DNA from 4 places in the Micromonospora sp. DT15 genome. Region 4 is predicted to be linked to each of the others. Evidence: riboswitches for the same ligand, from Rfam matches in the RefSeq annotation. Region 4 holds a riboswitch; each other region holds the start of a gene.
The links. A riboswitch is a leader RNA that binds a small molecule or an ion and turns the genes downstream of it on or off. The one in region 4 is predicted to bind cyclic di-AMP.

Region 1: another riboswitch for cyclic di-AMP. It lies ahead of ACLQ3F_RS10305 (coiled-coil domain-containing protein); the one in region 4 lies ahead of ACLQ3F_RS18455 (NlpC/P60 family protein).
Region 2: another riboswitch for cyclic di-AMP. It lies ahead of ACLQ3F_RS16910 (coiled-coil domain-containing protein); the one in region 4 lies ahead of ACLQ3F_RS18455 (NlpC/P60 family protein).
Region 3: another riboswitch for cyclic di-AMP. It lies ahead of ACLQ3F_RS16410 (C39 family peptidase); the one in region 4 lies ahead of ACLQ3F_RS18455 (NlpC/P60 family protein).

Annotation. Positions count from the first base shown of each region.
Region 1 covers NZ_JBNCKJ010000004.1:12,383-19,905, forward strand. The annotation lists gene ACLQ3F_RS10280 (STAS domain-containing protein) at 1-45, shown strand, start outside; gene surE (5'/3'-nucleotidase SurE) at 64-891, opposite strand; gene ACLQ3F_RS10290 (1-phosphofructokinase family hexose kinase) at 888-1,865, opposite strand; gene ACLQ3F_RS10295 (SRPBCC family protein) at 2,057-2,527, shown strand; gene ACLQ3F_RS10300 (hypothetical protein) at 2,675-3,175, opposite strand; gene ACLQ3F_RS10305 (coiled-coil domain-containing protein) at 3,317-4,381, opposite strand; cyclic di-AMP (ydaO/yuaA leader) riboswitch at 4,387-4,518, opposite strand; gene ACLQ3F_RS10310 (cation diffusion facilitator family transporter) at 4,637-5,554, opposite strand; gene ACLQ3F_RS10315 (HelD family protein) at 5,661-7,523, opposite strand, start outside.
Region 2 covers NZ_JBNCKJ010000007.1:79,366-86,888, forward strand. The annotation lists gene ACLQ3F_RS16900 (helix-turn-helix transcriptional regulator) at 37-372, opposite strand; gene ACLQ3F_RS16905 (carbonic anhydrase) at 599-1,324, shown strand; gene ACLQ3F_RS16910 (coiled-coil domain-containing protein) at 1,381-2,400, opposite strand; cyclic di-AMP (ydaO/yuaA leader) riboswitch at 2,405-2,535, opposite strand; gene ACLQ3F_RS16915 (YibE/F family protein) at 2,702-4,090, opposite strand; gene ACLQ3F_RS16920 (copper-translocating P-type ATPase) at 4,507-6,471, shown strand; gene ACLQ3F_RS16925 (metal-sensitive transcriptional regulator) at 6,478-6,774, opposite strand; gene ACLQ3F_RS16930 (heavy-metal-associated domain-containing protein) at 6,869-7,078, shown strand; gene ACLQ3F_RS16935 (hypothetical protein) at 7,092-7,523, shown strand, end outside.
Region 3 covers NZ_JBNCKJ010000006.1:383,838-391,360, forward strand. The annotation lists gene ACLQ3F_RS16390 (ABC transporter ATP-binding protein) at 1-161, shown strand, start outside; gene ACLQ3F_RS16395 (D-ribitol-5-phosphate cytidylyltransferase) at 306-1,823, shown strand; gene ACLQ3F_RS16400 (CDP-glycerol glycerophosphotransferase family protein) at 1,857-3,527, shown strand; gene ACLQ3F_RS16405 (alpha/beta fold hydrolase) at 3,532-4,278, opposite strand; gene ACLQ3F_RS16410 (C39 family peptidase) at 4,401-5,249, opposite strand; cyclic di-AMP (ydaO/yuaA leader) riboswitch at 5,481-5,621, opposite strand; gene ACLQ3F_RS16415 (hypothetical protein) at 5,906-6,676, opposite strand; gene ACLQ3F_RS16420 (hypothetical protein) at 6,812-7,294, opposite strand; gene ACLQ3F_RS16425 (acyltransferase family protein) at 7,388-7,523, opposite strand, start outside.
Region 4 covers NZ_JBNCKJ010000008.1:2,734-10,256, forward strand. The annotation lists gene ACLQ3F_RS18445 (NlpC/P60 family protein) at 1-881, shown strand, start outside; gene ACLQ3F_RS18450 (N-acetylmuramoyl-L-alanine amidase) at 937-2,919, opposite strand; cyclic di-AMP (ydaO/yuaA leader) riboswitch at 3,155-3,290, shown strand; gene ACLQ3F_RS18455 (NlpC/P60 family protein) at 3,304-4,344, shown strand; gene dcd (dCTP deaminase) at 4,406-4,984, opposite strand; gene ACLQ3F_RS18465 (pyridoxamine 5'-phosphate oxidase family protein) at 5,082-5,639, shown strand; tRNA gene ACLQ3F_RS18470 (tRNA-Gly) at 5,909-5,982, shown strand; gene ACLQ3F_RS18475 (N-acetyltransferase) at 6,242-6,739, opposite strand; gene ACLQ3F_RS18480 (2'-5' RNA ligase family protein) at 7,440-7,523, opposite strand, start outside.

The sequences.
Region 1 (7,523 bases), on a different contig from region 4:
TTCGCCGGCGCTGCTCCCACCCCCGAGGTGCTCCCCGGCGCCTGAGCGCGCCGGGTCTCCCCGTCAGGGCTGCTCGTCCAGACCGGTCAGGTCGATGTCGGTCGCCTCGGTGACCGCTCGGATGGCCGTCACCGACGCGTACCCGGCGGCCAGCAACGCCACGTCCGTGCCCGGCTGTGCGGCCTGCCCCGGCTCCTCCAGCGAGGTACGGACGAACCCGTGGCCGGATTCGGCCACCGTCATCTGCACCTGGCCGAAGCTGGCCAGGGTGCCGCGCCGCACCCCGCGCAACTGCCCGTGCGGCAGGTCCGGGGTGTTCACGTTGAGCACGCTCTCCATGGGCGCGGAGGTCAGGCGGGGGAGCAGGTCCAGGGCGACCCGCGCGGCCGTGCCCCAGTGCCGCTCGGCGTCGCGTATCCGGGCTGCGGCATCCACTGCGGCACCACCGCTCGCGGCCGTCGCCTCGCCGACGGAGAGCACGTCCAGGGAGACCGCCATCGCCCGGCAGCCATTGCTGGCGGCGGTGAACGCGGCGCCCACGGTCCCGGAGTGCAGCACCGCCCGCCCGGCGTTGGCGCCCCGGTTGACGCCGGAGAGCACCACCGACGGCGGTGGTCCGAACGCCCCGTGCAGGGCGATCAGCGTGATGAAGCCCGGGGACCCGGCAACCCCGTACGTCGGCACCCCCGCCAGGTCCGGCAGCGGATGCTCGTTCACGACGACCCGTCCGTCGCGCTCCACGGCGCTCATCGCGGCGCTGGTGCCGCTCGCCTCCTCCATCGGCGCGGCCACCACGACGTCCAGGCCCCGCTGCCTGGCTGCCCAGGCCAGCGCCTGGATGCCCGGCGCGGCGACCCCGTCGTCGTTAGTGATCAACACCCGCAGGGTCATCGCTCGACCACCCGGCCGGCCAACTCGTCCGGGGTGGTCCGCTCCTGTTGCCGAGTGTCCGCCGGCACCAGCCGGACCCGGTCCACCAGCCCGGTGATCGAGTCCAGCCGCCCGGTGCCCAGGCCGTGCCGGGTCACGTTCAGCGCGCCAGCGGCGGCGCCGGTGCGGATGGCGGTCCGAATGTCGCCGCCCCTGGCCACGACGGCGGCCACTCCGGCCGTCATCGAGTCGCCCGCGCCGCGTGGGTCGGCGGCCTCCAGCCGGGGCATCTCGACCTGGAACAGTTCCCCGTCGATGAGCGCCAACGCCGGCTGGTCGGCGCGGCTCACCACCACCGTCTCGGCGCCGCCCGCGTGCAACTCGTACATGGCCCGCGTCAGCTCCTCGGTGTCGTCGCTGCGGGCGCGGCCGTCGCGGATCAACTCCTCGTGACTGACCTTGAGGAAGAACACCCCGCTCTCCAGCACCGAAGCGAGGTGATCGCCGGAGAGGTCGACCACCACCCGAGCACCGTTCGCGCCGAGGTCGGCGGCAAAGCGTCGGTACAGGTCGGCCGGTACGAGCCACGGTTCGTTCGGCCCACTGAGGATGCTCACCGAGGCCCGCAAGCCCTCGCCGAGGGCAAGGTTGTACAGCTCGTCGATCTCGTGCCGGCTCAGCGGCTGTCCGGGCACGTCGGCGATCTCCTGCCGGGAGCCGTCGCGGCGATCGTGCACGTACCCGCCGCTGCCGGAGTCACGGACCACCACCTTGAGGTCCACACCCTCGCTGACCAGCAGTGGCTCCAGCACCTGGCCGATCTCACCGCCGAGGGCGGCGCAGAGCACCACGTGGACTCCGAGGGAGAGCACCATCCGGGCCTGCCAGACGCCCTGCCCGCCGGGGTGCAGATGCAGCTCGGGGTGGTCGTTGGGCTGGTCCACCATCACCGTCAGCTGTGGGGTGGGCGCGAAGACCATCACGTGCCCACTCATCGGTCGTCGCCGTTCATGCTGGCCGCCCTCCGGCACCTTCGGAAGATTCCGTACTAACCGACCTTAATGGCGCAGGTGGTGGCAGGTCGTCGCATCGGCCCGGTCCGGCACGGCGCTGAGGGTCCCTGGGGCGTTGCCAGCCAGACATCGGTACGGGACGATCGGGCGACCAGACGACGGCGGGAGACGGTGTGCTCAGCAGCGATACCTTCAGCTACACCGTCCAGGCGCGGTGCTCACCCGCCGAGGCGGCAGCGTTGCTCAGCGACCTGACCCGGCAGGGCGAGCTGCATCCGCTGATCGTGCGGGTTCGCCGGGTACCGCCCCGGCCCGGCGCCCAGGCCAGCTACACGATCAACGACCGGTTGGCGGCCGGTCCGCTGCGCTTCCGGACCACCTACCACGCGGACGTGCTGATCAGCGAGGCCGACGAGATCGTCATGGTGGCCCGCCAGTGGCCGGCCACCACTGTGCGAAACCACACCCGACTACGCGCCGAGCCGGACGGCCTGACCCGCGTCGACGTCGAGATCACCCTGACCGCGCCGAGGCCCCTGTTCCGCTACGCGTTCCGCCAGGCCCAGGCCGCTCACCTCGCCCTGGCCACCCGGCTGGGCGCGGCCCTGGACCGCACCAACAACACCCCGCCCCCTAACCCCTGACCCGCGTCCCGACCCGCCCCGGGGCCGAGCCCGTCGGCGCCCCTGGCGCGCCGATCTTGCAGTTTCAGCTGTCGATATCAGTGGGATGAACCCATATGTCGGCGCAGTAAGTGCAAGATCGCGGGCGCGTAGGGCGGGGCGGGCGCGTTAGATCGGGGTTGGCGCGCTCTTGTGGGTCGGGCGGGTGGTGGGACGTCGGCCCCACGGCTTGTAGGTGGAGAGCACTGTCGCGATGACCATCAGGCTGGTCGACACCGCCGGCGCGATGACCAGGTCGGCGCGATCGCGGGCGGGCAGGGCGGCGCCGACCGCTCCGGCGTGACGCAGATTCGGGGTGAGCAGGAACAGCACCAGCCCGACCATCACCGTGGTGAGCACGAGCTTGACCAGCACCCAGCGGTGGCGCAGCAGGCCCCACGGGGTGAGCAGCGAGCTGGCGACTCCGATCAGCCACACCAGGACGCTCAGCGGCGCGAACAGCACCGTGCCGACCAGGGCCGTGACCGGATAGACCACCGCCGGGTCGGCACCCCGCTGCACGGCGACGCCGAGGGTGAGCAGCACCAGGTCGGCGCCGAGCCAGCCCAGCGAGGTGACGAGGTGCAGGGTGAGCAGCGCCTTGCGGGTGGTGGGTCGGATCCGAGGCATACCGCGATGCTGCCCGCCGGCCACCGCCGGGTCGTCCGACGAGCGACGACATCAGGGGTACGCCCGGTGACGTAGCCCCGCCCCCGGACACACATGATGCCTGTGAGCCATCACTGGCTCACAGGCATCACGACGCGTGGGTCAGTAGACCGACAGGTGTACGTGGTTGGTGTGGTCGCTGGACGGGTCGCCGCCCGCCCCGCTGTACGACTTCCACCCGCTGCTGGGCAGCCAGATCTGCCTGTACCAGATCACGTAGAGCACGGCGAGCCGGTCCGCGTTGCGGATGAAGTACGCGGCCAGGTTGTTGCCGTACGTCTTGTCGCCGCCGGTGGCGTCGCCGCCGAAGCCGTTCTTCTGCGCCGCGAAGTCGCAGGCCCGGCCCTTCGGGTGTTCACCCGAGCCGCTGGGGCGGTGGCACGAGACGTACCGGGTGAATCCCGCGGCCTTGGCCTGGTTGAGCGCGTGCAGGGTGCGCGGGGTGATGCAGCCGTTGGCCGGCGTGGGGTCGTTGACGCTGCACGACTCGGAGGGCCAGGAGCCGTCGGAGTTGCGCGGTGCGGCCTTCGCGTTGGCGCTGGAGGTGCCCCGGTTGGAGCCGGCGTCGGCGGTGGTCTGCGGCTTGGGCGTGGTGGCCACACTCAGGGCCCGTTCGGCCTGCTCCTTGCGCTTGGCCATCACCGCGACCTGCTTGCGCTGTTCGTTGATCTCGCCGTCCAGGGCGACCCGGGTGCGGTTGGCCTTGTCCTTGGTGTCCAGCAGGTCGCGCAGCACCCGGTCCTCGTTGGCCGCCACCGCGTCCAGCGCGGCCGCCCGGTCCATGAAGCCTTCCGGGGTGTTGCTGTTGAGCAGCGCCGACACCGCACCCAGCCGGCCGGTGCGGTAGGCGACCTCGGCGATCTCGCCGACCTTGCCGTTGCGCTGGTCGATCTCGACCTCAATGGTCTTCAACTGGGTGCCGAGCTGCTTCTGCCGTTGCACTGAGGTGTCCAGGGCGCGCTTCGCGTCCAGGTAACCCTTGCTGGCCGCATCGAGCTGGGCTCGCAACGCCGGGGTGCCGCCCTCCTCGTCGGAGTCGGGTGCGGCGGCTCGCAGGCCGGTCGGGGGAGCGGCCGAGGCGGTGCCGGCCGGAAGCGCGACGCCGAGGGCGAACATCGCGACGATCAGGGCCGCCAGTCGGGCGGCGGGTGGTCGTGCTGGTGCCACTGCGCATGTCCTTCCGTCAGCCGCCGACCGGGTTAGCTGACGGGTTCGGGACGGAAGATCCCTACCGCTGACGCGGATACACCCCAGGAACATGGTTCCCCGGTTCGCCCAGTTGGGCGATTAGGCGGCGACCGCCACCGGCGCCGGGAGGGCGCCGCCTGGTGACGGCCGGGACCGAGCCTACCGGTGCGGGTGGGGCCGCTGCAGCCGATGTGACGGACGGTGCGTGCGTCACCACGGAAATCGACGAACCGGTCACCATTCGATGGAGCCGCAGGCTCCAGAAGCGGCGCCGGGCTCGATCTGCAATGTCGCGTGTTCGATGCGGAAGTCGTCGTGCAGGGCCGTACGTGCCGCGGTGAGCACCGCGCCGACCTCCGCGCCCGGTGCCATGGTCAGGTGGGCGGAGGCCACCTCCATGCCCGAGGTGAGCGTCCAGACGTGCAGGTCGTGCACCTCGACGACACCGGGGACGGCGGCGAGCCGGTCGTGCACGGCGGTCACCTGGAGGTGCTCCGGGGCGGCCTGCACCAGGATGCGGATGGCGGCGCGGGCCAGCCGCCAGGTGCGCGGCAGGATGAACACGCCGATGGCGACCGCGACCAGAGGGTCGGCCCACCACCAGTCGGTGACGGTGATGAGCAGCGCCGCGCCGATGACGCCGACCGAGCCGAGCAGGTCACCGAGCACCTCCAGGTAGGCGCCCTGGAGGTTGATGCTCTCCCGGGCTCCGGCGCGCAGCAGCGCGAACGCGGCGATGTTCGCGAGCAGGCCGAGCACGGCCACCGCGAGCATCGGACCGGCGATGACCTCATGCGGGTCACCGAAGCGGCGGATCGCCTCGACCACCACGTAGATCGCGACGCCGGAGAGCAGGACGGCGTTGGCCAGCGCGGCGAGCACCTCGAGCCGGTAGAGCCCGAAGGTGCGCTGCGGGTCGCCGGTGGCCCGCCGGGTCGCCGTGATGGCGGCGAGCGCCATCCCGATGCCGAGCACGTCGGTGAACATGTGCCCGGCGTCGGAGAGCAGGGCGAGCGAGCCGGTGTGCAGTGCGACCACCGCTTCGACCACCATCAGGGTGGCGAGCAATCCGAAGGCCGCCCAGAGTCGACCCCGGTGCTGGTGTGCGGCATTGGCAACGGACCCATGGTGGTGGTCATGACCTGCGCCCACGAGAACCACCTTCCGCCGCTGGTCGGGACCCGGTCAAATGTATGCTCACATCGCTATGTGTGCAAGTGTACGGGCGGGGCGTGCCGCTGGCGGCAGTCCGCACACGTCAGCCGGTCGGGTCGATGGTGGTGAGACGCTGGGTGGCCCGGGAGAGCGCCACGTACAGGGTGCGCACCCCGGCGCCCGGATCCGCCCGGATCTCGCTCGGGGCGACCAGCACCACCCCGTCGTACTCCATGCCCTTGGCTTCCAGGCTGGTCACCACCTGCAACCTGGGCGCGCCGAGCGCGCCCAGCCAACCGGCGACCTCGTCCCGGCGAGGGACCGGCGTGATGACCCCGACCGTGCCCTCCACCTCGGCCAGCAGGCCGGCGGCGGCCTCCACGGTCGCGGTCTCCAAGCCCGTCGCGGGCACCACCAGCTCCACCGGCTCGACCCCGGTGGAGCGGACGGCGGTCGGCAGCGGAAGGTCCGGGTAGAGCCGCCGGATCTCCGCCGCCGCCACCGCGAAGATCTCCGCCGAGTTGCGGTAGTTGGTGGTGAGCGTGAAGTCGTGTCGCTTACGCCGGCCCAGCGCCTGGTCGCGGGCCCGGGTCAGCTCCTCCGGATCGCCGGTCCACGCGGTCTGCGCGGGGTCGCCCACCACGGTCCAGGAGGCCAGTCGGCCGCGTCGACCGATCATCCGCCACTGCATCGGCGAGACGTCCTGCGCCTCGTCCACCACCACGTGCGCGTAGTCCCGGTAGTCCTCGGGGCGCTCCCGGGCCGCCGCGCGGGCCGCCCGTTGCCGTTCACCGAGGGTGCTGAGCTCACGGACGCCGCCGGCGAGCTGGAACGGGTCGCGTCGCGCGCGGGCCGGCTGCGCGGGCTTGCCGAGCAGCGCGTCCAGCTCGTCCAGCAGTGCCACGTCGGCGATGGTCAGCCCGGCCGAGTCCAGGTTCTGGTATGCGGCGTTGAGCAGCCGGATCTCCGCCGAGGAGAGGATCCCACCGGCGTACCGGCGCAGCCGGTCCGGCTGCGCCAGCCAGCCGAGCACGTGCCGGGGGTGCAGCCGAGGCCACCACGCCTTGAGGAACTCCCGGAACTCAGACCGCTCGGCGATCTCCGCCTCGAAGGCCGGTTGCTCCGGCAGCCGACCGCTGCTCAGCTCACGGGCCTGCGCCCAGAGCGCGGCGAACACCCCGTCGAAACCGGCCCGGCGCACCTCGTTGCGCCGTGCGCCGCGTTGCAGCGCACGGTCCCGGACCCGGTCCAGCGCGACCCGGTCCAACCGCAGCAGCGTGCCCCGGTAGAGCAGCCGCAGCTCACCCGGGCCGCCCGGCACCGCGTCGCGGGCCGCCCGCTCCAGCACCCGGCGCATCCGCAGCGAGCCCTTCACCGCCGCCACCTCGGGCGGGTCGGGGCGGGTGGCTGTCATCCCCGGGAAGAGGGTGCCCAGCGAGTGCAGGGTCGCGGTGTCCTCACCGAGCGACGGAAGCACGGAGCCGATGTACTCGACGAACACCGACGACGGGCCGACCACCAGGATGCCGCCGCCGGCGTAGCGGCTGCGGTCGGAGTAGAGCAGGAACGCGGCCCGGTGCAGGGCGACAGCGGTCTTGCCGGTGCCGGGGCCGCCCGCGACGATCGTCACCCCGGAACCCGGCGAGCGGATCGCCTCGTCCTGCTCCCGCTGGATGGTCGCCACGATGTCGCGCATGCCCCGGCCGGTGGCCTTGGACAGGGTGGCCAGCAACGCGCCGTCACCGACGATGGTCATCCCTTCCGGGGCGGCCGTCGGGTCCAGCAGGTCGTCCTCGATCCGGGTGACCCGCTCGGCGCGGGACTGGATGGTGCGGCGCCGCACCACGTCCAGCGGCTGCGCCGGGGTGGCCTGGTAGAACGCGGCGGCGGCCGGCGCGCGCCAGTCGACGACAAGTGTGACGGCGTTCTCGTCGCGGATCCCCAGGCGCCCGACGTGCAGCACCTG
Region 2 (7,523 bases), on a different contig from region 4:
CCGCGACCGTTTGTCAGCGGCCCCCGGTGACCGGGGTCAGGCCCGGGGCTCCGCCTTCGCGGTGGACGTGTCGGCGAACAGCGCGAGCAGGTCGCCGACCTGCCGGTCGGCCTCGGCTGGGTGCCGGAACCGGCCGGCCGGGTTGAGGGTGTACTCGTTGCGTCGCCCGACCCGGGTGCGGTGCAGGTACCCGTCCGCCTCCAGGTCGGCGACGATCGCCTGCGCGGCCCGTTCGGTCACCCCGACCTCGGCTGCGACGTCACGCAGCCGGGCGGTCGGATTGCGGGCGATGGCCAGTAGGACGTGCCCGTGATTGGTGAGGAACGTCCAGTTCCGCCCACTGCCGGTGTCGCCTGTCACCGTGCTCGCCATCGTGTGACCGCCCTTTCGGATGTCCGTCTGCCCTCGCGAGAGTCTGGTCCGCCCCGCCCCGGGAAGGTTGCCCAGGGTGTGGCCGGAGTCAACGTATGAAATCTAAATCACGCATACCTTGACGCATCTTACGGTGCGTGTGACGGTGGAGCACGAGCCAGCGCCCGCCGCCCGCCCGGCGGAAAGCCGGTTTGACCAGGTCAGATGCGTCGAGACGAGGTGCGGGATGAGTCATACCGGGAGCTCCGGCGGTCAGCCGGGTCCGCAGCGGACCACCGACGGGGCCACCGCGCTCAGTGAGCCGACCCGGGCGTACGCCGAACTGGTCGCCGGCAACCGGCGTTTCGTCGATGGCGCCCCACGCCACCCCAACCAGGATGCCGGGCACCGGGCCGCGGTGGCCGACGGGCAACACCCGTTCGCGGTGATCGTCGGCTGCTCGGACTCGCGACTGGCTGCCGAGATCATCTTCGACCGAGGCCTGGGCGACCTGTTCGTGGTTCGCACCGCCGGGCACACCGCCGGCCCCGAGGTGCTCGGCAGCGTCGAGTACGCGGTGACAGTGCTCGGCACCCCGCTGGTGGTGGTGCTCGGTCACGACTCCTGCGGTGCGGTGCAGGCCGCCCGGGAGTCCGCCGCGACCGGTACCGCGCCGAGTGGCCATCTGCGCGCCGTGGTCGACGCCGTGCTGCCCAGCCTGCGCCGGGCCGCGGCCGAGGGCGTGGACGACATCGACGGCATCGTCGACATCCACATCGCACAGACCGTCGAGACGCTGCTCGGGCAGTCGCCAGTGCTGGCCGACGAGGTGGCGCGGGGGCGGTGCGCGGTGGTGGGCGTGTCCTACCGACTGGCAGCCGGAGCGGTACGTCCGGTGGCCGCTGTGCCGGCCGGCTTCACGACGTTGACGACTCCGGCCTCGACCGACCCGGCCGCGCCTGCCACCGTCTGACGCGACGAGGGCCGCTCCGCGTCACGCGGAACGGCCCTCGACGGAGATCGGGCGGGTCAGAGCAGCGACATGTGAACGTGGTCGGTGTGGTTCGACGGCCCGCTGTACGAACTCCAGCCGGTGGCCGGGAACCAGATCTGCCGGTTCCAGATCACGTAGTAGATGCCGAGCCGGTCGGCGTTACGGATGAGGAACGCGGCGACGTTGTTGCCGTACGTCCTGGTGTCGTTGTTGTGCCACGGGGAGAACCCGCTCTTCTGTAGCGACCAGTCGCAGGCGCGGCCCTTCGGGTGCTCCCACGGCCCGCCGGGGCGGTAGCAGCCGACGAACCGGTTGAAGCCGGCCGCCTTGACCTCCTTGTACGCGTGCAGCGTGCGCGGCGTGATGCAGCCGGAGGTGGTGGGGTCGTTCTCGCTGCACGACTGGGCCTTCCAGTCACCGTCGGCCGTGCGACCCGGGCCGATCTTCGCGACCTTGGAGGTGGCATCCACCAGGCCGCCGGTGAAACCCTTGCCGCCGACGAGGGAGAGCGCCTTGTCGGCCTCGCTCTTGCGCTTCGCCATCAGGGCGGTCTGCTTCTGCTGCTCGCGCACCTCGGTGTCGAGGGCCAGCTTGGCCTGCTCGGCGCGGGACTTCACCTCGTTGACCTCGGAGAGCTTCTTCTCGTTGACCATGTTGATCTCGTCGAGCAGCCCGGCGCGCTGGACGAACGAGTCGGGCGCGTCGCTCTCCAGCAGCATTGCGACGGCACCGATCCGGCCGGTCCGGTACGCCTGGGCGGCGATCTGCCCGACCTGCGGGGCCAACGCGTCCAGGTCGGCCTTGGCCCGGTTGACCTCCGCCGCCAACTCGCTCTGCCGCTTCTTGGATTTGTCCAGCTTGGACTTCGCGGCGGAGTAGTCACGGTTGGCCTGCTCGATGACGTCGTTGAGCAGCTTGGGCTCGCCGTCCTCCTCGTGCCCGGACGGTGTGGGGTTCGTCGGGGCGGCGTGCGCCGGGAACGGCCCGGCGAACACGGTCAGTGCGGCGATCACGGCCACCACGGGTGTCAACCAGCGGCGTAGGGGTGCCGTCACAATGTTCCCTTCCGTCGACCGCCGACCGGGTTAGCTGACGGGTTCGGGGCGGAAGTGGCCCCTACCGCTGATGCGGATTCACCCCAGGTACCTGGGTCCCCGGCTCGCCGGTTGGCGATTGGGCGGTGGCACCGCAGGCGCCGCTTCGCGCCTTCATCGGTAACCGGCAGCGAGGTTACCCGAGAGTCGACCGGCTGAGCTACGCCTGGATGCCGACCAAAAGCGTCATTTCGCCATAGCGTTCTGTGACCAGTGACGGGGTTCTCAGGGTGGATGCCCGATCTGGTCACGCTGAGGAGTGTCACCATGCCGTATCCGTGCTCCTGTTCGACTTCGGCCACCGGTCGGTGGCCTCGGGTGGGGGTGCGGTCCGCGTCCGGTCCGGTTCGTCGGAGCCGGCCGTTCGCGGTGAGCTGAGTGCGGCCAGCGCCTCGCTGCGGTCCGGCTGGGGCCGGGGCGCGGGAGCGTCGGTGGGGGCTGAGGCGTCGGTGAGCGCTGAGGCGTCGGCGCGCCCGGCGGCGGTGACCACCGCGGCCAGCCCGGTGGTCAGCGGCACGGCGGCGATCAGACCGAGGGTGGCGACCGCGCTGCGGACGATCTCCTGCGCGAGGAACTCACTGGTGAGGATCTGCCCGATCGGCCGCGAGTCGGCGGTGAGCAGGAGCAGTAGGGGCAGTGACGCACCCGCGTAGGCCAGCACGATGGTGTTGACAGTGGAGGCGATGTGCGCGCGGCCGACCCGGGTGGCGGCACGGTAGAGCTGCAACCGGGTCAGCCCGGGGTTGGCGCTCGCCAGTTCGGTGACGGTGGCCGCCTGGGTGACCGTCACGTCGTCGAGCACCCCGAGTGACCCGATGATGATTCCGGCGAGCAGCAGACCGTGCAGGTCCACGTCGCCCTGGAACATCGACAGGGTGGTGGCGTCCTCGCTGCCGAAGCCGGTGAGGTGGGTCGCGGCCGTGGCGATTGTGGCGAGCACGCCGGTCAGGACCAGGCTGCCCAGGGTGCCGAGCACCGCGACCGAGGTCTGTGCGGTGACCCCGTGGGTCAGATAGAGCACCACGAACATGATCAGGGCCGAGCCGACCACCGCCACCAGCAGCGGTGACCTGCCGGCGCTGATGCCCGGCAGCACGAAGGTGAGCAGGATGGCGAAGCTGGCGGCCAGCCCGGCGAGCGCGGCCAGACCCCGCCACCGACCGAACGCGACGATCGCGACCGCGAAGATCACCGCCAGCCACACCATCGGGGTGCCGCGTTGGTGTTCGGCGATGTTCCAGTTGCTGGTGGCGGGATCGGTCGGGTCGGCCAGCTCGACCAGGACGACCTCGTCGCCGACCTCGACCCGGGGTGCGCCGGGCCCGTCGGGCACCGGAGTCCGTACCTGCTGGCCGGCGGTCGGCCCGTCGTCCACCCGCACGTCGACAGTGCCGCACCGCCCGTCGCCGAGCCTCGGTGTGCCCTCGGGGACCGACGGCGCCGGCGGGCACGGCTCGCTCACCACCCGGGTGACAGTGCCGGGGTAGCGCGGCACGTCCGCACCACCATCGGTCTGCGGTGACCCGCCGCGCGGCCAGAGCAGCACCGCGGCCAGCACGGTGGCGACGAAGAGGGGCACCACAGTCACGACGAGGATCCGTCGCACCCGAGGCGGGGCGGACGGAGCAGGGTGAGTGTGGTCGGCGGCCAAGGTGAGACTCCCAACGATCCGGTGCGGGATACGGGTCAGCGGGCCGGGCGGTTCACCGTTGCGGTGGAAACGCGGCGGACGGCGGGGCGGATCGCTGCCTGACGACCGCTTGATCACGGACGGTCAGTGCTCGGCCCGGTCGGCTGGGGGCACCGCCACGACGTGGCGGCGCCGGTGCCCGACTGTGCAGCGGCATTCGGAGGGCCATCGGGGGAGATGCTAGCCAGCCCTTCCGGGGGTTGCAGGTCGTGGCGGAGTGTCGGGCGGCCGAACCGCTCGCGCGGCGGTCTCCGGGGCGGCATGTTGGAGCCATGCCCGCTCCGTCACCGCCCGACCCCGACCGACCGCGACACGCCGAACCCGTGCCGCACGACAAGCACGCCGGACACGACAAGCACGCCGGACACGATCCGGCGATGTTTCGCCGTCGGTTCTGGGTCTGCCTGGTATTGACCATCCCGGTGGTGCTGACGAGTCATCTCGTGTCGGGTCGGCTGGGCCTGAGCGGGGACGTCGTCCCCGGTCAGGGCTGGGTGGGCCCGGTGCTCGGCTCGGTGGTGTTCTGGTGGGGCGGTTGGCCGTTCCTGGTCGGCGCGGTTCGGGAGGTCCGGGACCGGGCGCCCGGGATGATGCTGCTGGTCGCGATGGCGATCACCGTCGCATACGCCGCGTCCCTGGCGACCAGCGTCGGCGTCTTCGACCTGGACTTCTGGTGGGAGTTGGCCGCGCTGGTCACCATCATGCTGCTCGGGCACTGGCAGGAGATGAAGGCCATCGGACAGGCCCGGGGAGCGCTGGCGGCGCTGGCCGCGCTGTTGCCGGACGAGGCCGAACGGGTGGCGGCGGACGGGCGGGTCGAGGCCGTGCCGGTGACCGGTCTGCGGATCGGCGACGTGGTGCTGGTCCGGCCGGGGGGTCGGGTACCGGCGGACGGCCGTGTCGTCGAGGGCGGCGCCGAGCTGGACGAGTCGATGATCACGGGGGAGTCGCGGCCGGTCGCCCGGTCGACTGGCGACCGGGTGGTGGCCGGCACCGTCGCCACCGACTCGGCGATCCGGGTGCGCGTCGAGGCGTTGGGTGAGCAGACCGCCCTCGCCGGCATCCAGCGGATGGTCGCGCAGGCCCAGGCCTCCGGTGGACGGGCCCAACTGTTGGCCGACCGGTTCGCCGCCGCGCTGTTCTACCTGGCCACCGGGACCGCCGTGCTGACCGTGCTGGTCTGGACCGCGCTCGGTCAGCCCGACGAGGCGGTGGTCCGCGCGGTGACCGTCCTGGTGATCGCCTGCCCGCACGCGCTGGGTCTCGCCATCCCGCTGGTCGTCGCGCTCTCCACCGCGCTCGCCGCACGGTCCGGGATTCTGGTCAAGGACCGGCTGGCCCTGGAGCGGATGCGGACCGTCGGCGCGGTGCTCTTCGACAAGACCGGCACGTTGACCCGGGGCGAGCACGGGGTGACCGACCTGGCGACGGCGTCCGGCGTCGAGCGGAACGAGGTGCTGCGGATCGCGGCCGGTGTCGAGTCGGAGAGCGAACATCCGTTGGCCCGGGCGATAGTGGCGGCGGCCGGCCGCGGCGGCCCGGCCCGGGCAACCGGGTTCCGGTCGCTGCCGGGCCGCGGTGTGAAGGCGACAATCGACGGTACGGAGTACGCGGTGGGCGGGCCGGCGCTGCTGCGCGAGCTGGGCCTTTCGCTCCCGGCGGAGCTGGAGGCCGCGACCGGGCGGTGGTCGGCGCGGGGTGCCGCGGTGTTGCACCTGGTGCGGCTGCCCGACGCCGTGCTCGGTGCGTTCGCGTTGACCGACGAGGTGCGTCCGGAGGCCCGGCGCGCTGTCGACGAGTTGCGAGCCGAGGGTGTCCGGACCATCGCCATGATCACCGGTGATGCCCGGCCGGTGGCCGAGGCGGTCGCCGCCGACCTCGGCTTCCGGCCCGGCGTCGACGAGGTCTTCGCCGAGGTGCTGCCGGCGGAGAAGGACGATCGGGTGGCCGAGCTCCAGCGGCGGGGGTTGGTGGTGGCGATGGTCGGTGACGGGGTGAACGACGCGCCGGCGCTGGCCCGGGCGGACGTGGGCATCGCGATCGGCGCGGGCACCGATGTGGCCATCGAGTCCGCCGGGGTGGTGCTGGCATCCTCGGACCCGCGCGGGGTGGGGGCCGTGGTCCGGCTGTCCCGGGCGTCGTACCGGAAGATGCGACAGAACCTGGCCTGGGCGGCCGGCTACAACGTGGTGGCGCTGCCGCTGGCCGCCGGGGTGCTGGCCTGGGCGGGTGTGGCGTTGAGCCCGGCGGTGGCCGCGGTGCTGATGTCGGCGTCGACGATCGTGGTGGCGCTCAACGCTCAGTTGCTGCGCCGGGTCCGTCTCGATCCCGCGCCGGACTGAGCGCGGTCAGCCGCGCTTCATGAGCCGGCCGACCGCCGCCATCATCTCGGTGGCCATCTCGTCGGCCCGACCATCGGCGGCGCCCTCGTGCATGCAGTGCCGGGCGTGCCCGTCGAGCAGCCCGAGGGCCACCTTGTCGAGGGCGGCCTGGATGGCGGAGATCTGGGTGAGCACGTCGATGCAGTAGCGGTCGTCGTCGACCATCTTCTCGATGCCCCGGACCTGCCCCTCGACGCGGCGGAGCCGCGCGAGCAGCTGGTCCTTGCTGGCGGTGTATCCGCGGATCGGGGTGGGTGCGGTCATACCGACCAGGATAGCGTACCCCCAGGGGGTATGGTACGGTCGGTTCTGTTGGGATACCCCCACCGGGTACCGGTACCACGAAGGAGACGATCCAATGGTCGACACGACGTACCAGGTGCAGGGCATGACCTGCGGGCACTGCGTCAGCGCGGTGAGCGCTGAGGTCGGCGCCATCGCGGGTGTGCGTGACGTCCAGGTCGACCTCGCCGCCGGCCGGGTCACCGTCAGCAGCGACCAGCCGCTGGACACCGCCGTCGTCCGGGCCGCCGTCGACGAGGCCGGTTACGACCTCGTCGACGCGTGATCGGCGGGCCGGCGTGCGTACCGTGACGAAACTGGCCGGGTTCGCCGTCGGCCTGGCGGCGGTCTTCGGCGCCGCCTACGGGATCGGCCGGGTCGTCGACCCCGCCCCGGTCGCCGAGAGCCGGCACGACGATGCCGCCGCCACCCCGACGGCGGACGAGCGGGGCGGGACGGGCGATCGGCTGCCCGGTGGGTTGCTCGTCTCCGAACGTGGCTACACCCTCGAACCGCTCGACGCCCCGGCCGACGAGTTCGCCTTCCGGATCACCGGCCCGGACGGCCGCCCGGTCATCCGGTACGACGTGGCGCACGACAAGCAGATGCACCTGATCGTCGCCCGTCGGGACCTCTCCGGCTTCCGCCACGTCCACCCCGAGCTGGCCGCGGACGGCACCTGGCGGGTCGACACCCCGCTGGCCGGTCCCGGACAGTGGCGGGCGTTCGCC
Region 3 (7,523 bases), on a different contig from region 4:
TGCGGGAGGGCGCGGGGACGGTGTTCCTGGTCAGCCACCAGCTCTCCTCCGTCCGGGACACCTGCGAACGGACGATCTGGCTGGAATCGGGTGTCATCCGGATGGACGGCCCCACCGACGAGGTCATCCGGGCGTACGAGGCGTACGCGAACAGCAAGTAGAGTTCCGGCGAACGTCCGGCATCGACACGGCGCCTGAGGACCGCGTCGCCCGCGTTGGGGCGACGCGGTCCGCGCGTTAAGGTTCATTCCGTCGCCGCTCGGGCGGAACCTTCCGTTAACGCATCTGAGAGTGAGGATCCGGCAATGACGCAGGACCAGACCCCTGGCCCGGACGCCGAAGCGGGAACCCCGACGCCGTGGCGGCCCTCGCGGACAGTGGCGGTGGTTCTGGCCGGCGGCACCGGGACCCGGCTGGGCCTCGGCATCCCGAAGCAGCTGCTGAAGATCGCCGGTAAGCCGATCATCGAGCACACCCTGACGGTCTTCGAGGCGGCACCGGAGATCGACGAGATCATCGTGCTGATGGCCACCGGCCACGTCGAGGACGCCCAGCAGATCGTCGAGAAGGCCGGCCTGCGCAAGGTCACCAAGGTGATCGAGGGCGGTGACACCCGCAACGCCACCACCCGGATCGCCCTGGACGCGGTCGGCCCGGAAGACTGCAACATCCTCTTCCACGACGCGGTACGCCCGCTGCTCAGCGGCCGGATCGTGCGCGAGTGCGTCAACGCGCTCTGGAGCTACGACGCCGTGGACGTGGCCATCCCCTCCGCGGACACGATCATCCAGGTCGACGAGAACGACTGCATCACCGACATCCCGGTGCGCTCCCGGCTGCGCCGTGGTCAGACTCCGCAGGCGTTCCGCTCCCCCACGATCCGGGCGGCGTACCAGATCGCCGAGGACGACCCGGACTTCGCCGCCACCGACGACTGCGGCGTGGTGCTGCGCTACCTTCCCGGCACCCCGATCAAGGTGATCGACGGTTCGGACGAGAACATCAAGGTCACCCACCCGGTCGACGTGCACCTCGCGGACAAGCTCTTCCAGCTCGCCGCCGCGCAGGCTCCCCGGCTGACCGACCACCGCAGCTACAGCGAGGAGCTGACCGGCCGGACCATCGTGGTGTTCGGCGGCAGCTACGGCATCGGCCACGAGTTGACCGAGCTGGCCCGTCGCTACGGCGCCCAGGTCTTCCCGTTCAGCCGTTCCAGCACGGGCACCCACGTGGAGCGGGCCGAGGACGTCGAGGCCGCGCTGACGACCGCCTTCCAGGCCACCGGCCGGATCGACCACGTGGTGGTCACCGCCGGCATCCTGGAGAAGGGCGCCCTCGCCGAGATGGACGAGGAGACCATGGACCGGCTGCTCCAGGTCAACTTCGTCGGCCCGGTGACCATCGCCCGCCAGGCCCTCCCGTACCTCCAGCAGACCAAGGGCCAGTTGCTGCTCTACACCTCCAGCTCCTACACCCGGGGCCGGGCCCGCTACGCGCTCTACTCGGCCACCAAGGCCGCCCTGGTCAACCTCACCCAGGCGCTCGCCGACGAGTGGGCCGACATGGGCGTCCGCGTCAACTGCATCAACCCGGAGCGCACCGCCACCCCGATGCGGACGCGGGCCTTCGGCGAGGAGCCGGAGCACACCCTGCTCGCCGCTGAGGCCGTCGCCCAGTCGTCGCTGGACGTGCTGATCTCCGACCTGACCGGTCAGGTGATCGACGTACGCCGGGCACCCGGTGACGGGCCCACGCCGACCGTGCCGGCGCAGTCCGGGCCGGGTCGGGTCGAGGCACCGGCCGGCGCGACGTCCGCCAACTGACGCCGACGGCTGCCGAACCACGAACGGAGCGACATGCGCGGCGACCTGGTCCGAAAGCTGGCCGCCCGGTGCCTGACCACCGGGTTGGCCGTGCTGGCCTTCGTCGTGCTGGCTTTGACCGGCGCCACCGGCTGGGGGCTGGCGTTGGCAGTCGCCGCGCTGGCCGCCTCGGCCGCCGAGCAGCGGATCCGGCCCGGCGCCGACCTGGTGGCGGAGACCGCGTTGATCGCCGCGGCGATCCTGGTCGGTTACTCCCGGCGGCTGGACGACGGGCTCAACCTCGCGCTGGTCGCCACCGGGCTGGTCCTGCTGGGTCTGGTGCTGCTGGTGGGGCCGCTGCGCACCGCCGGCGGTCTGGAGATCCGGACGGCCAACCTGCCGGTACGCGCCTGGACGCCGCTGATCGCCGACCGGCTCGGCACGGCCCTGCTCGGGCTGCTCGCCGCCCTGGCGCTCGCCGCCGCGCTCGCCCTGCCGGCCGGTGTGGCCCTGGCCGCCAGCCTGCTGGTCGGGGCGGGCGCCGGTGCGGTCGCGCTGGACCTGGCCCGGCGACGGTTCCGGCCACGCGCCGGTGGCGGGCCGGTGGCCGCCGCGCTGCGCCGGCACCAGCCGGAGTTCCTGCTCTACTTCTCCGCGCCTCCGGGCTCGGAATACCAGGTCACCATGTGGCTGCCGTACCTGGAACGGATCGGCCGACCGTTCCTGGTCGTGCTGCGTGAGCCGGAGTTCCTGGCCCCGATCGCGGCGGCCACCGACGCGCCGGTGGTCTACTGCCCCACCCTGGGGGCGATGGACCAGGCGTTGGTGCCGAGCCTACGGGCGGCGTTCTACGTCAACCACGGTGCGAAGAACAGCCACTGCGTCCGCTTCACCCAGCTCACCCACATCCAGCTGCACCACGGCGACAGCGACAAGGCGCCGAGCGCCAACCCGGTGTCGGGGATCTTCGACCGGATCTTCGTGGCCGGGCAGGCGGCGATCGACAGGTACGCCCGCGCCGGAGTGCAGATCCCGGCCGACAAGTTCGTGGTGGTGGGTCGTCCACAGGTCGAGTCGATCGAGGTGCGCCCGGAGCCCGCAAGAGGGTTGGCGCACCCGACGGTGCTCTACACGCCGACCTGGACCGGGCACCACGCCGACGCCGACTACTGCTCGCTACCGGTGGCCGAAAGCCTGCTGCGTCGACTGTTGGAACGCGGCGCGACGGTGATCCTGCGAGCCCACCCGTACACCACGCAGAACCCGGCATCGGCCCGGCAACTGGGCCGCCTGACCGAACTGCTCGTCGCCGACCGGGCCCGCACCGGCCGCCAGCACGTGGTCGGCGCGGCGGCTCGGGAGCTGAGCCTGACCGAGTGCGTCAACTCCGCCGACGCGCTGGTCTCCGACGTGTCCGGAGTGATCTCGGACTTCCTCTACTCCGGCAAGCCGTACGCGGTCACCGACATGGGCGACGAGGGCGACCGGTTCGTGGAGCGGTTCCCGCTGGCCGGGTCGGGTTACGTGCTGCGTCGGGACATGTCCAACCTGGACGACGTGCTGACCGCACTGCTGGACACCGACCCGCTGGCCGAGGCCCGCTGGGCCACCCGCCGCCGCTACCTGGGTGACTTCCCGGCCGAGTCGTACGCCGAGGCGTTCCTGGCCGCCGCCCGCCGGGAGCTGGCACCGGCCGAGGCGCTCACCGCGACCGCACCGGCATAGCCGCTCAGCGGTAAGGATCCAGCAGCGCCAGCACCGCCGCCGGGTCCTCCACATGCGCGTTGTGTCCGAGACCGGGCAGCGTGGCGACCGGTACGCCATACTCCTTGAGCTGTTCGTCGGTGACCATCGGGTCGTTCTCCCCGCGCGCCAGCACCACCGGCACGTCGGTCGCCGCCAGCAGCGCGGCCAGATCGGGCTCGCCGACGGCGAAGGCGGCCGGGTCCATGGCGAGGCGCCACCGGCCGTCGACCTGGCGCAGCCCGGCTTCCACCACCGGGTGGTCCGGCGGGACCAGACCGGTGAGCCCGGCGACCCGCAGGTAGCGGCGAGCCGCCTCGGTGCGGGTGGCGAACCAGCTCACCGGTCGGGCGGCGAGCTCGGCGGCGCGGCTCAGCTCGGCGGGTGACCAGAGTGCCTTGATGCCCAGCCCGACCACGGCGTCCACCGGCGTTCCGGCATCGCGGGCGGCCAGCGCCAGGCCGACCACCCCACCCAGCGAGTGCCCGAGCACGACCAGCCGGTCGTCGGGGACGAGGGCCCGCGCGATCTGCTGAGCGAAGCCCGCGAAGGAGTACGACGGCAGCGGCGACGCCCAGCCGTGGCCGGCGAGGTCCGGTGCCAGCCACCGCCCGGGCCAGTGCTGCTCAAGGTACGGGGCCCAGGGCAACCACACGTCCCCGGTCGTTCCCATGCCGTGCAGCAGCAGCAGGACCGGCCCGCGGCCGGTGTGACCACCCGTTTCATCCACCACGGCCGCAGTCTCCCACGGTTCACGGTCGGGTACGAGGGCCGTCGATGGCGGGCCGGGCGGACAAACGCCGCGGGCGCGGCCCCTTGTGGGAGACGGCGCCCGCGGCGGTCAGGGTGCCCGGGTCAGGCGGAGTAGCCCCGGCTGGTGATCCAGTTGGCCAGGTCGATCGTGGTGATCCAGTACGACGGGTCGGCCGGGTTCGCCGAGTCGGCGATCCGCACGGTGCGACCGTTGTCCTTGTAGCCCACCACGGCGATGTAGTGCCCACCGCCGTAGGAGTGCCACCCGCCGTCGGTGTCGACCGCGTCCCCGACGACGTTGGCCACCACGCCCCGGCCGTCGGTGACGGCCTTCACCACGTCGGCCTGGAGCCGGTCCATCTGGGCCGGGCTGGGCGCGCCGGGGAACATCCGGGTCCGGTACGGGGAGCCCTTCACCTCGGCGTTGAGCACCCGGGTGGTGTCCTCGGCCGAGTTGGTTCCCATCTCGGTGGTGCCCAGTTCGGCGCCGAGCTCTTCCTGGGTGCGGTCGATGCCGGCGGCGCTGAGCGCGTTCCGGGTGGCCGCCGGGCCGCAGTTGTAGTAGGTGTTCTGCGCCTCGTAGTCGTAGTCGAGCACCTTCGTCGCGGGGGGCTTCGGCGGCGTCGGCTTACGGGTGAGGTCGGGGTTGCTCTTGGCCTTGGCGGCGGGCGACGCGGCGCTGGTGGCCGGGGCGGCCGTGGTCGGCGCGGCGCTGGCCGAGGGGGACGCGTCCCGAGCCTCACTGCGGGAGGCGGCGACGTCGCTGCGCATCTCGGCGACGGTGGTCGCGGTGCGCTGGCCGGCCGGGGCGTCGTCGGCAGTGGTGAGCAGGGCGCCGGTGGTGGTGGCGATCGCGAGGGCTGCGGCGGAGGCGGCGACGATCTGGTACGGGCGCTCGGTGGCGAGGCGACGGAGCTGGCGCTGCAGGGTGTGCTTCACGGGGTCCTCCACGGATCGGGGGGAGAGCGGCACACCGGGGCCGGACCGGTATTCGGGCAGGCGCCAGCGCGCGGACAGTGGTCCGCGGGTGTGAACCGCTCAGGGGAACGCCCGGATCGGCCGGGCGGGAAAGGCGATGACCCGGGGGTCAGCTCACCGTCACGCGACGAATGAGCGGGTGCACCGCCGCGCCGTGGAGGCGAGGGAACAACCGAGGGGTGGAAAGGTGCTGCACGAGGATGGGACTCCTTCCGACACCGCCTACCGGGTTAGCTGACGGATTCGGGCGGGAAGACGCCCTACCGCGGGCCGTGGCTCGCGGATTCACCCCGGACTTACTGGTGGGTCCCCGGTTCGTTGATCACGATTAAGCGGGTCGATGCGGCGTCGCGTCTTGCGATCGGTTACCGCACCGGACGGGACGACACTACTGGCGTCCCAACGCCCTGCCAAGCCAGGTTCACCTGCGTAAACCCCAATTGGCGCCACAATTTCTGCGCGTAATGCCGATGATGTGACTCGATGGGACAACCAGTTACGGCGACGCCTACGGGCGACAACCGGACAGGCCGTAAAGAACGCGGCCACAATCGCGGGAACAATCCCGTCGATCGCGTCGGACGTCCCATTTCCCGATTGGGTGACCGGCCTCACATAACGGATTGGGCTCAACCCACCCGGGCCGGGCGCCACAGTGCCACGACGGCGGGACGCAACGCCCCGGCGACCGTGCGGCGCGCGGGGGCCACGCTCGGACGGAGCCGGGCCGCCGCCGCGTACGCCTCCTCGGCGAGGGCACGAGCCGACTCGGCGGCCAACTCCGCGTCGCGCCAGGCGACCCGCTCACGGTCGGCGGCCACCTGGTAGTCGGTCGACCGCGCATCCCGGATCACCCGGCTGATCAGCACCTCCTGCTCGACCGGGTGTCGCCGGGGATCCCAGCCGCGCCGGTGCCCGAACACGTCGCCGAGCTGCGCCATGGTCAGGTCGCCCCGCCAGTACGCCGCCATCGCCGCCCGGTGCAGATAGCGTTCCCGGGCGGCGTACTCGGCGGGGGTGTGCGGGGTCTGCGGGGTGGGCAGTGCCCCCGCGCCAGCGAAGCGACGCGCGGCGGCGTCCGCCTCGTCGTACCCGATCCAGGCCTGCTCCAGCTGTTCCTGAGCGGTCAGCCAGGCGGCACGCCGCCGCTTGGCGGTGGTGGCCGCGCGGGCCGCGGCAACGGCCACCTCCTCGGCGTAGCGGCGCCTGTCGACGGCCTCGGCGGCGGCCAACTCCTGGGCGGTGGGCCCGGCCGGGACCGGGTCGCCGGTCGGCCGAGCCCGTTCGGGGCGGGCGGCCAGCACGGTGAGCAGGCCCAGGGTCAGCAGGAACAGCGTCGACCAGATGGCGGCGGCCCGCGGCACCTCGGTCACGAACTGGTAGAAGACGACGGTCTCCATGGTCGGCACCTCGGGGAGAGAGAGCAGTGCGATGGAAAGCCGCGCCGACCAGCGGGCCACGGCGGGCACGGGGTCGGCGGGTCAGGGAGCGGGTGGGTCGACAGGGCGCGGCGGCGGGACGGTCGTCCCGGTGGCTCAGCGCCCGGGTGGGGCCCGGGAAGCCCGACCGCTCGCACTGTGGACGAGGGGCAGCCGGTCAGATTCGGCCGCGCTGGCCGGCAGCACGCCGGCCGCGCTGGTGCCCTGATCGCCGGGGAGCGCCACCGGCGAGTCGACCGACCAGGTCGGGACCGACTCCTCGGTGGCCTTCGCCGGGGCCGGACGGGCCGCGCCGTGTGCCCCCGACCCGATGGCGTCGGCACCATCGTCGCCCTGCGCACGGCCGGCGTTGATGACGGTTGACCCCGTTGGCGCGGCGTGTCGGCAGGAGGCCGCCAGCGAGCCGGCGACAGTGGTCGGCACCACGCTCGACGTGGGCCCCGTGCCGGGCGTCGACGTGGCGGCCGTGGCCGGGCCTGCGCCGAGCGCCAGGGCCGCGACGACGGCGAGGCTGGTCAGCACCCGAGTCGCCCAGCGCGCCACCCACCACAGCGGACAGGTGAACGCGACCGGAAGCACGTCCCCACGCTACGCCTCGCGCCAACCCGTGCGCATCGACCACGGGCGTGTCGGATCACGCCGCGCCGACCCCTTTGACCAGGGTGGACGCCGTCAGCGCAGGTCGACGTAGGTTGATCGACCGCCGGCCTGACCGGCCTCGCCGGCAGGTCCGTCGACCTCGCCGCGGGCGATGCTCGCGGGGTCTCGCGCGTCGTCGTCGCCGGCCGGGCGTTGACGGGGGACGGGT
Region 4 (7,523 bases):
CGCCGGCACATGCCGCGCCCACGGTCGACGAGATCGAGGCGCAGATCGACAAGAAGTGGGAGCAGTTGGAGCCCACCATCGAGCAGTACAACAAGGTCCGGGCGCAGCTGAAGGTCAACCGGCAGAAGTCGGCGAACCTGCAGAAGAAGATCGAGCCGCTGGCGCTGCAGAGCGAGCTGGCGCTCAACCGGGTCGGCGACCTCGCCTCCCGCTACTACATCTCCGGTCCGTCACACGACATCGGTGCGCTGCTGGTCAGCGCCAAGCCGGACACGCTCACCGAGCAGCTCACCATCCTCGACCGGCTCGCTTCGCAGGAGCGCAAGGAGGTCGAGGGCGTGCTGGCCGTGCGGGCCAAGTACGACGGTGAGAAGCAGAAGCTGGACGCGCTGATCGTCACCCAGACCAAGCAGCAGAATGATCTGGCGGCCAAGAAGAAGCAGATCGACGCCGAGATCAAGCAGCTCGAGGCGTCGATGCCCAAGACCACCGTCAAGACGGCGGCCTGCCCGACCATCAACGGCGTGTTCAGTGCGGCGGCCCGCACCGCGATCAAGACCGCCTGCGGCAAGGTCGGCAAGCCGTACGTCTGGGGTGCCACCGGGCCGAACTCGTTCGACTGCTCGGGGCTGACCCAGTACGCCTACAAGGCGGCCGGGATCTACCTGACGCACCACACCGGTGACCAGTGGAACGAGGGCAAGGCCATCTCGCGCGCCGACGCCCGCCCCGGTGACCTGGTGTTCTTCTTCTCCGGCCTGAGTCATGTCGGGCTGTATCTGGGTAACAACCAGATGGTGCACGCGCCACGCGCCGGCAAGCCGGTGCAGGTGTCCAGCATCACCACCATGCCCGTCGCCGGGTTCCGCAGACCTGGCTGATCCACCTCGCGCGACACGACGGCCCCCGGTCACCGACCGGGGGCCGTCGTGGTTCTCAGCGGGGTGCCCCCACCGGGGAGGGCAACAGCTGCACGTCGGCGAGGTCGACGTACATGATCCGGTGGCCGAACTGGATCTGCGCGTACCGGTTCTTGCCGCGAATGACCGTCCAGTCGCCGGGTGAGGAGCCGTCGAACGTGCTGGCCCGGTAGTACTCGCCGGCCAGCACCGCGCCGACGGAGTACCGCTGCCCGGCGGCCAGCGTGTACTGGAGCGGCGTGATCGCCTGGTAGGGCACCCCGTCCGGGTACGCGGACTGCTCCGGGTACGCCCGTCCGTAGACCGGAACGGTGGCTCTTCCGGGCTTCGGCGTCGCCACGACTCCGACGGTCCAACTGGCGGTCGGCGCGGACGCCGGGTTGTGGAACCAGGCCCGCTGCCCGAGGTACCAGATCGCCGTCCAGTCGCCCTGCCGGCCGGCCAGCGCGTACGTCTGCCCGGCGGACGCCCGGGCCCCGTGGTCCGACACCGCCATCGTGTTCGGGCTGCCGTCCGGGCGGAGCGCGATGTCGTTGACCAGCGGCGCGTCAGCGGACGGCGCGCTGCGCAGCACCACCGACGAGGAACCGCGCGGAGCGCAGGGCACGCCCACCGTGACGCAGTCGGTGAACGCCGGCTGGTTGGTGGTGTAGTCCGGGTCGATCCGGACCAGCCCGGTGGCCGGGGTGCCGGTGTCCAGTCGAGGGGCGTGCAGCAGGTCGAAGTAGTGCGTCCAGTCCCAGTAGGGGCCCGGATCCCAGTGCATTCCCCGCACTGTCGAGGGGATGGTGCCGGGCACGTTGTCGTGGCCGATGATGTGTTGGCGGTCCAGTGGGATGCCCAGCCGCAGCGCCAGGTGCCGGACCAGCTTCGCCGAGGTCCGGTACATCGCCTCGGTGTACCAGGTGCCCTGCGCCGCGAAGCCCTCGTGTTCCAACCCGATCGACTTCGCGTTGACGTACCAGTTGCCGGCGTGCCAGCCGACGTCCTTCGTCTTGACGTGCTGGGCGATGTGCCCGTCGACCGAGCGCAGCGAGTAGTGCCAGCTCACGTAGGTTGGGTCCTGGACAAGTTGCAGGGTGGTGGCCCAACTCGCCTCGGTGTCGTGGATGACGATGTACTCGATCTTCTGCCGCGCGGGCCGGTCGGAGAGGTCGTGGTTGCCGTAGTCCCCCTCGCCGAACGCCTGGTAGGGCGCCGGGATCCATTCGCAGGAGATGGTGCGGGGGCATTCCACCCCGTCCGGGCGGGCCAGCCGGCGCAGGCCCAGCCGGTCCAGCCAGGAACGTTCGGGCCGTACCGTGCGGGCCGGCAGGGTGATCCGCTGGCCGTCGTCGGTCACCCGGGCTTCGCCCGCGCCGATGGTGGTGAAGACCTCGTCGGCGAAGGCCGCCGCGGCGTCGGCGCTGTCCGCGCCCGAGTAGCGGGCCACCGCGCCGTACCAGGCCGCCGGGTCGGTGTCCGCGCCGACCGTCGCGCCCAGATCCCTCTGGTACGCGCTCAGCAGCGCGGCCCCACCCCGGATGTTGAGGCCCGCGTCGGTACGCAGTGCCTCGGGGGCGGCACCGGTCAGCGCGGCGGCGGCGTCGACGGTCTGCAACGCGGCGGTGGACGGGGCGGGTGCCTCGACCGGTCGGGGCGCGGGCACCCGGGCCGGCCGGGAGCCGTCACCGCGTGGGTCCTCGGCGCCGGCGTTGTGGTGACCGCGTCCGGGTAGGGCGGCCACGTGCCGCACGTCGGTGAGGTGCATCGGGCCGTAGCCGCCACTGGTGCTCGGTGTGCCGGCGTTGGTGTCCCAACGGGACTCCAGGTAGGAGACGCCGAGCAGCACGACGGCCGGTACGCCGTACTCGGTGGCCGCGTCGGCGTACTGCTGTTGGCGGTCGGTGGTGGGCGCGGCGGCGGCCGGGCCGACGGAGAGTGGCACCGTGGTCGCGGCGGCGACCAGGGTGGCGGCGAGCAGCGCGCGCCAGCCTGTCGACAGGGTTGGATGGTGCATCGAACCCCCTAGATTCTCGCGGAGTGAGGTCAGGTCACCATCGCGCCGTCCGGGAGATCGCGTCAATACCTTTCCATCTATCGAAGTGCACGGAAAGAATTCTTCACACACGGTCAGTGACCTCGTCCAATCCGTACGGAGTGTCACGGCCGCACGGGTTGCGGATCGGTAACGGGCGTCTCTACTCTGGTCATTTGTCGGCCCGACAGCAGCTCCGCCCACCCCGGGCGGTAACGGACCGACACCGCCGAGTCGTTTCCGAGCGAACCGGGGACCCAGGTCCCTCGGGGTGAATCCGCAGCCACTGCGGTAGGGCGCCGACTTCCCGCCCGAACCCGTCAGCTAACCCGGTAGGCGGTCAGGAAGAAGGAGTACGGAACCCCGGTGGCACTCCATGCCCCGCGGCCGTCGTCCGAGCGGTCGGCATCAGCCGGCCCGGCGTCGATAGTGCCGCGCCCACGCTGGTCCCGCTTCACCACCGCACTCGCCGCGCTGGCCGGCGTCGCCGTCGTTCTGACCGGTAGTGCCACGCCGGCCCACGCCGACCCCTCCGTCGCCGAGATCGAGCGCCAGATCGACGCCGACTGGAACAAGCTCGAACCGGTCATCGAACGGCACAACGCCACCCGCATCGACCTCGCCGCGAAGCGCAAGCAGGCAGACGCGCTGGCCGCCCGGATCACTCCGCTCGAGCGCCAGGTCGACGCCGCGATGGACAAGGTCAGCGCCCTTGCCGTACGCGCCTACATGGGTGAGAACGTCTCGACCGTCAACGCGATGCTGGGCAGCCGGTCGCCCAGCGAGGTGGTCGGCCAGCTCGAAATGCTCGACCGCTTCGCGCACGACCAGCAGAAGGACGTCCGCCAGGTGGCCGACCTGCGCGACCAACTGGCCGCGCAGAAGGCGCCACTGGACGAGATGGTGGCCCAGCTGACCCGCACGGAAGCCCAGCTGGCGGCGAAGAAGAAGCAGATCAACGACGAGATCGAACGCCTGCAGAAGCTGCGCCTGAAGGTGTACGGCAGCGGCGGCGGCGGTCCGCTGCGCCCGGCGCCCTGCCCGGGTAGCTACCCCGGCGGTGCCGCGGGCACCGCGGTCAAGTTCGCCTGCGCGCAGATCGGCAAGCCCTACGTCTGGGGTGCCGAGGGTCCGAACTCGTACGACTGCTCCGGGCTCATGCTGGCCGCCTGGGCGAAGGCCGGCGTGTCGCTGCCGCACAACGCCGCCGCGCAGAGCCGGGTCACCAAGAACGTCAGCAAGGGTGACCTGCGCCCCGGCGACCTGGTCTTCTACTACAGCGACATCCACCACGTCGGCATGTACGTCGGCGGTGGCTGGGTGGTGCACGCCTCGCAGGCCGGTCAACCGGTCAAGATGAAGAAGGTCGACGACGGCCCGATCCACAGCTATGGCCGTCCAGGCTGACCCAGTGTGACCGAAGGGGCCCGTCGCGATCTCCTCGCGGCGGGCCCTCGTCGTTCTGGTCCTAGCGGGTGGGCCAGGTGCGCCAGTGCTGCCAGGCGCGGCTGGGTGTCGGCCCCCGCTGGCCCTGGTAGCGCGAGCCGTAGACCACCGAGCCGTACGGGTGCTCGGCTGGCGAGGAGAGCCGGAAGATGCAGAGCTGCCCGATCTTCATGCCCGGCCAGAGGGTGATCGGCAGGTTCGCCACGTTCGAGAGTTCCAGCGTCACGTGGCCGGAGAAGCCCGGGTCGATGAAACCGGCGGTGGAGTGCGTGAGCAGCCCGAGCCGGCCCAGGGAGCTCTTGCCCTCCAGTCGGCCGGCGAGCTGGTCACCCAGCGAGATGACCTCCAGCGTCGAGGCGAGCACGAACTCCCCCGGGTGCAGCACGAACGGCTCGCCGTCGGGGACCTCGACCGCCGAGGTCAGGTCGTCCTGCTGCATGGCCGGATCGATGTGGGTGTAGAGGTGGTTGTTGAAGACCCGGAACAGCCGGTCGAGTCGGACGTCGATGCTGGAGGGTTGGACCAGGGTGGGCTCGAACGGCTCCAAGCCCAGCGTGCCGGCCTTGATCTCGGAGACCAGGTCACGGTCGGAGAGCAGCATCGGACCACCATAGCCGCGTTGCCGGAAGTGGCCGGATTCGGTGCCGGACCAGCGCGTCGAGGTCGCTACTCGTACATTTGTTCGATAGAATGCCCACATGGCTTCCTGGTCCGAATTCGCCGCCGACGAGCCCCGACTCGCCGACGGGATCCGCGTTCTCCTTCAGCAGTACGGGCCGGGCTTCGGCTATCTGGCCACGGTCCGTGCCGACGGCGGGCCCCGCGTCCATCCGGTCTCCCCGGTCATCACCGCCGAGGGGCTGTTCTGCTTCATCATCGACTCGCCCAAGCGCCGCGACCTCGAACGTGACGGCCGTTACGCGCTGCACTCGTTCCCTGCGGAGGAGAGCGACGACGAGGCGTACGTGGCGGGTCACGCCCGCCCGGTGACCGATCCGATCCGGGTGGCGCAGCTGGCGCAGAGCGCCCGGGCCGAGCCGCAGGTCGACTGGCGGCTCTTCGAGTTCACCGTCGACGTGGCCATGCTCACCCGCCGCGAGCAGCACATCGCGGGCATTCCGGGTCTCGGGCCGAGCCGGCCGGCCGTTCGGGTCTGGCTCGACCCAAACGCCCAGTCGGCGGTGGCAGCGCCCCTCGCCGTCCCGCAGACGCGCCCGACCCTCCTCAGCCGTGACGTGCAGTGCACGGCCGCCTGACCACACCACCGGAAGATCATCGGTGCCGGCTCCGTGGTGACGGAGCCGGCACCGATGCGTACGCCCGCCACACCCGGCGAGCCGCCACTCCCGCATGATCCACTCGACTTCGGCGAAACCGCGGTATCCCGGCGCTGCGGATGCCCCGACTTCCAGGAAGCCGAGTGGATCAACCCGGCCGACCCGGGCGGCACGGTCCGCGGACACCTGCGGTCACCGGGGGTGCCTGGGTGCATGGGCTCGATGACTCGGGTACAGTGGTGCCGCTTGCGGGTGTAGTTCAATGGCAGAACATCAGCTTCCCAAGCTGACAGTGCGGGTTCGATTCCCGTCACCCGCTCCACGATCAAGGCCCAGGTCAGGACATGTTCCCGACCTGGGCCTCATTCGTTCCGGTCACTTCTTCGGCTTGGCGTGCCCGTTACGTGCCCGATCCCGGTAGGCCATCCCGCCTGCCATCGACCCGGGCAAGCCGAGCAGACCACCGCCCGACCCGCCAGCGTCCGCACGGGCCGTCAAGGTCCGCTTGACGTGGCGGGCCGGGCGGCGGCCCGCTCCCAGGAGGGCGGGTCGATGGCAGACGGGATGGCAGCCGCGCGGTGTCACGAGGCGCGCGGCAGCGCGAGCCAGTCCTGCCAGGTAATGTCGCGGCCCAGATAACGGGGCTGCCGGAAGGGCCAGTCGGCGGCGATCCACTGCGGCACCAGCGCGTCGAGCGCGCGCTCCACCTCGCCGCCGACGAGGTCGTCCACCACCCACCAGGAGACCTCTCCGTCTGAGCCGGTGCGCTCGGGCGGGTCGATGTAGACGCAGCCAAAGATGACCGTCTCCTCCTCGTCCAGCAGCGCGTAGTTGAACGACTGGTGCGCGGCTATCTCCTTCTCGTGCCGCAGCAAGTCGATGCGGTCCTCTTCATAGGTCATTGTCTCCTTGGGCCAAGCCCAGGCCGGGCCGAAGATCTCCCACAAGCGTTCTCGGGAGCCCATCACGGCGGGGTAGTCGATCGCGGTGTCCGCCTCCCGGATCGGCCGCAGGTGAAGCGCGGTGTTGGGCACGGGCACGTAGACGGGGTGGACGAAGTCGTCAGGCAGCCAACTCATAACGGCCGAGGCTACAACCAGTCGGCGCGGGATGATCCAGGCGGCGCGGGCCACGGCGGACGACCGCCGGGCTTCGACAAGACCGCCTACAAGTCCAGCCCTTGTCTACGCCCGCCGTGCCCGACCCGTGCCCGATGGAGCGGTCAGCAGGGGTCAACAGCGGCTCCTCGCACGACAGCGACCGGTCCCCTCCGTGCTCGATAGCCAGGCGGCGCGACTGCTCACCGGCGTGATCAATCCGATTCCCAAGCTGACAGTGCGGGTTCGATTCCCGTCACCCGCTCCACCATGAAGGCCCAGGTCAGGACATGTTCCCGACCTGGGCCTTCATCCGTTCCGATCGCTTTCTTGCGCTTGCGGTGCCTCCGCTACTGCAGAGCCGCGAGAAGGCCAGAGACGGCAACGACGAGCGCAGCGATGCTGCTGGTTAACGCTGCCCACTCACCTAGCGTGGTTGGCCTGCGTCGGCCCGTCCGCATCTTCCGCCTGTTCGTTCGCCTCATCAACCCTGCGCCCTCCTCGGCCCGGTGGTTGCACGTCAGGAGCGGCGCCAACTGATGTACCGCCCTGTCCCCGCGCGCCTTCTGCTGGCTCACGTCAGTACGTCGGTCACACAGTTAGCTGACGTGGGTCTTTTGCAAGTTGCACCACTGATGGGCGAGGACCCCGTACCGATGCCTGGTTGAGTGACGGTCGCCCGTCACCCGCTCCCCGATCGAGGCCCTGGCCAGGACGCTGTGACCTCCGTACCAGCAGGCGCAGGTGGCGTGGTGCCAAGCGGGAA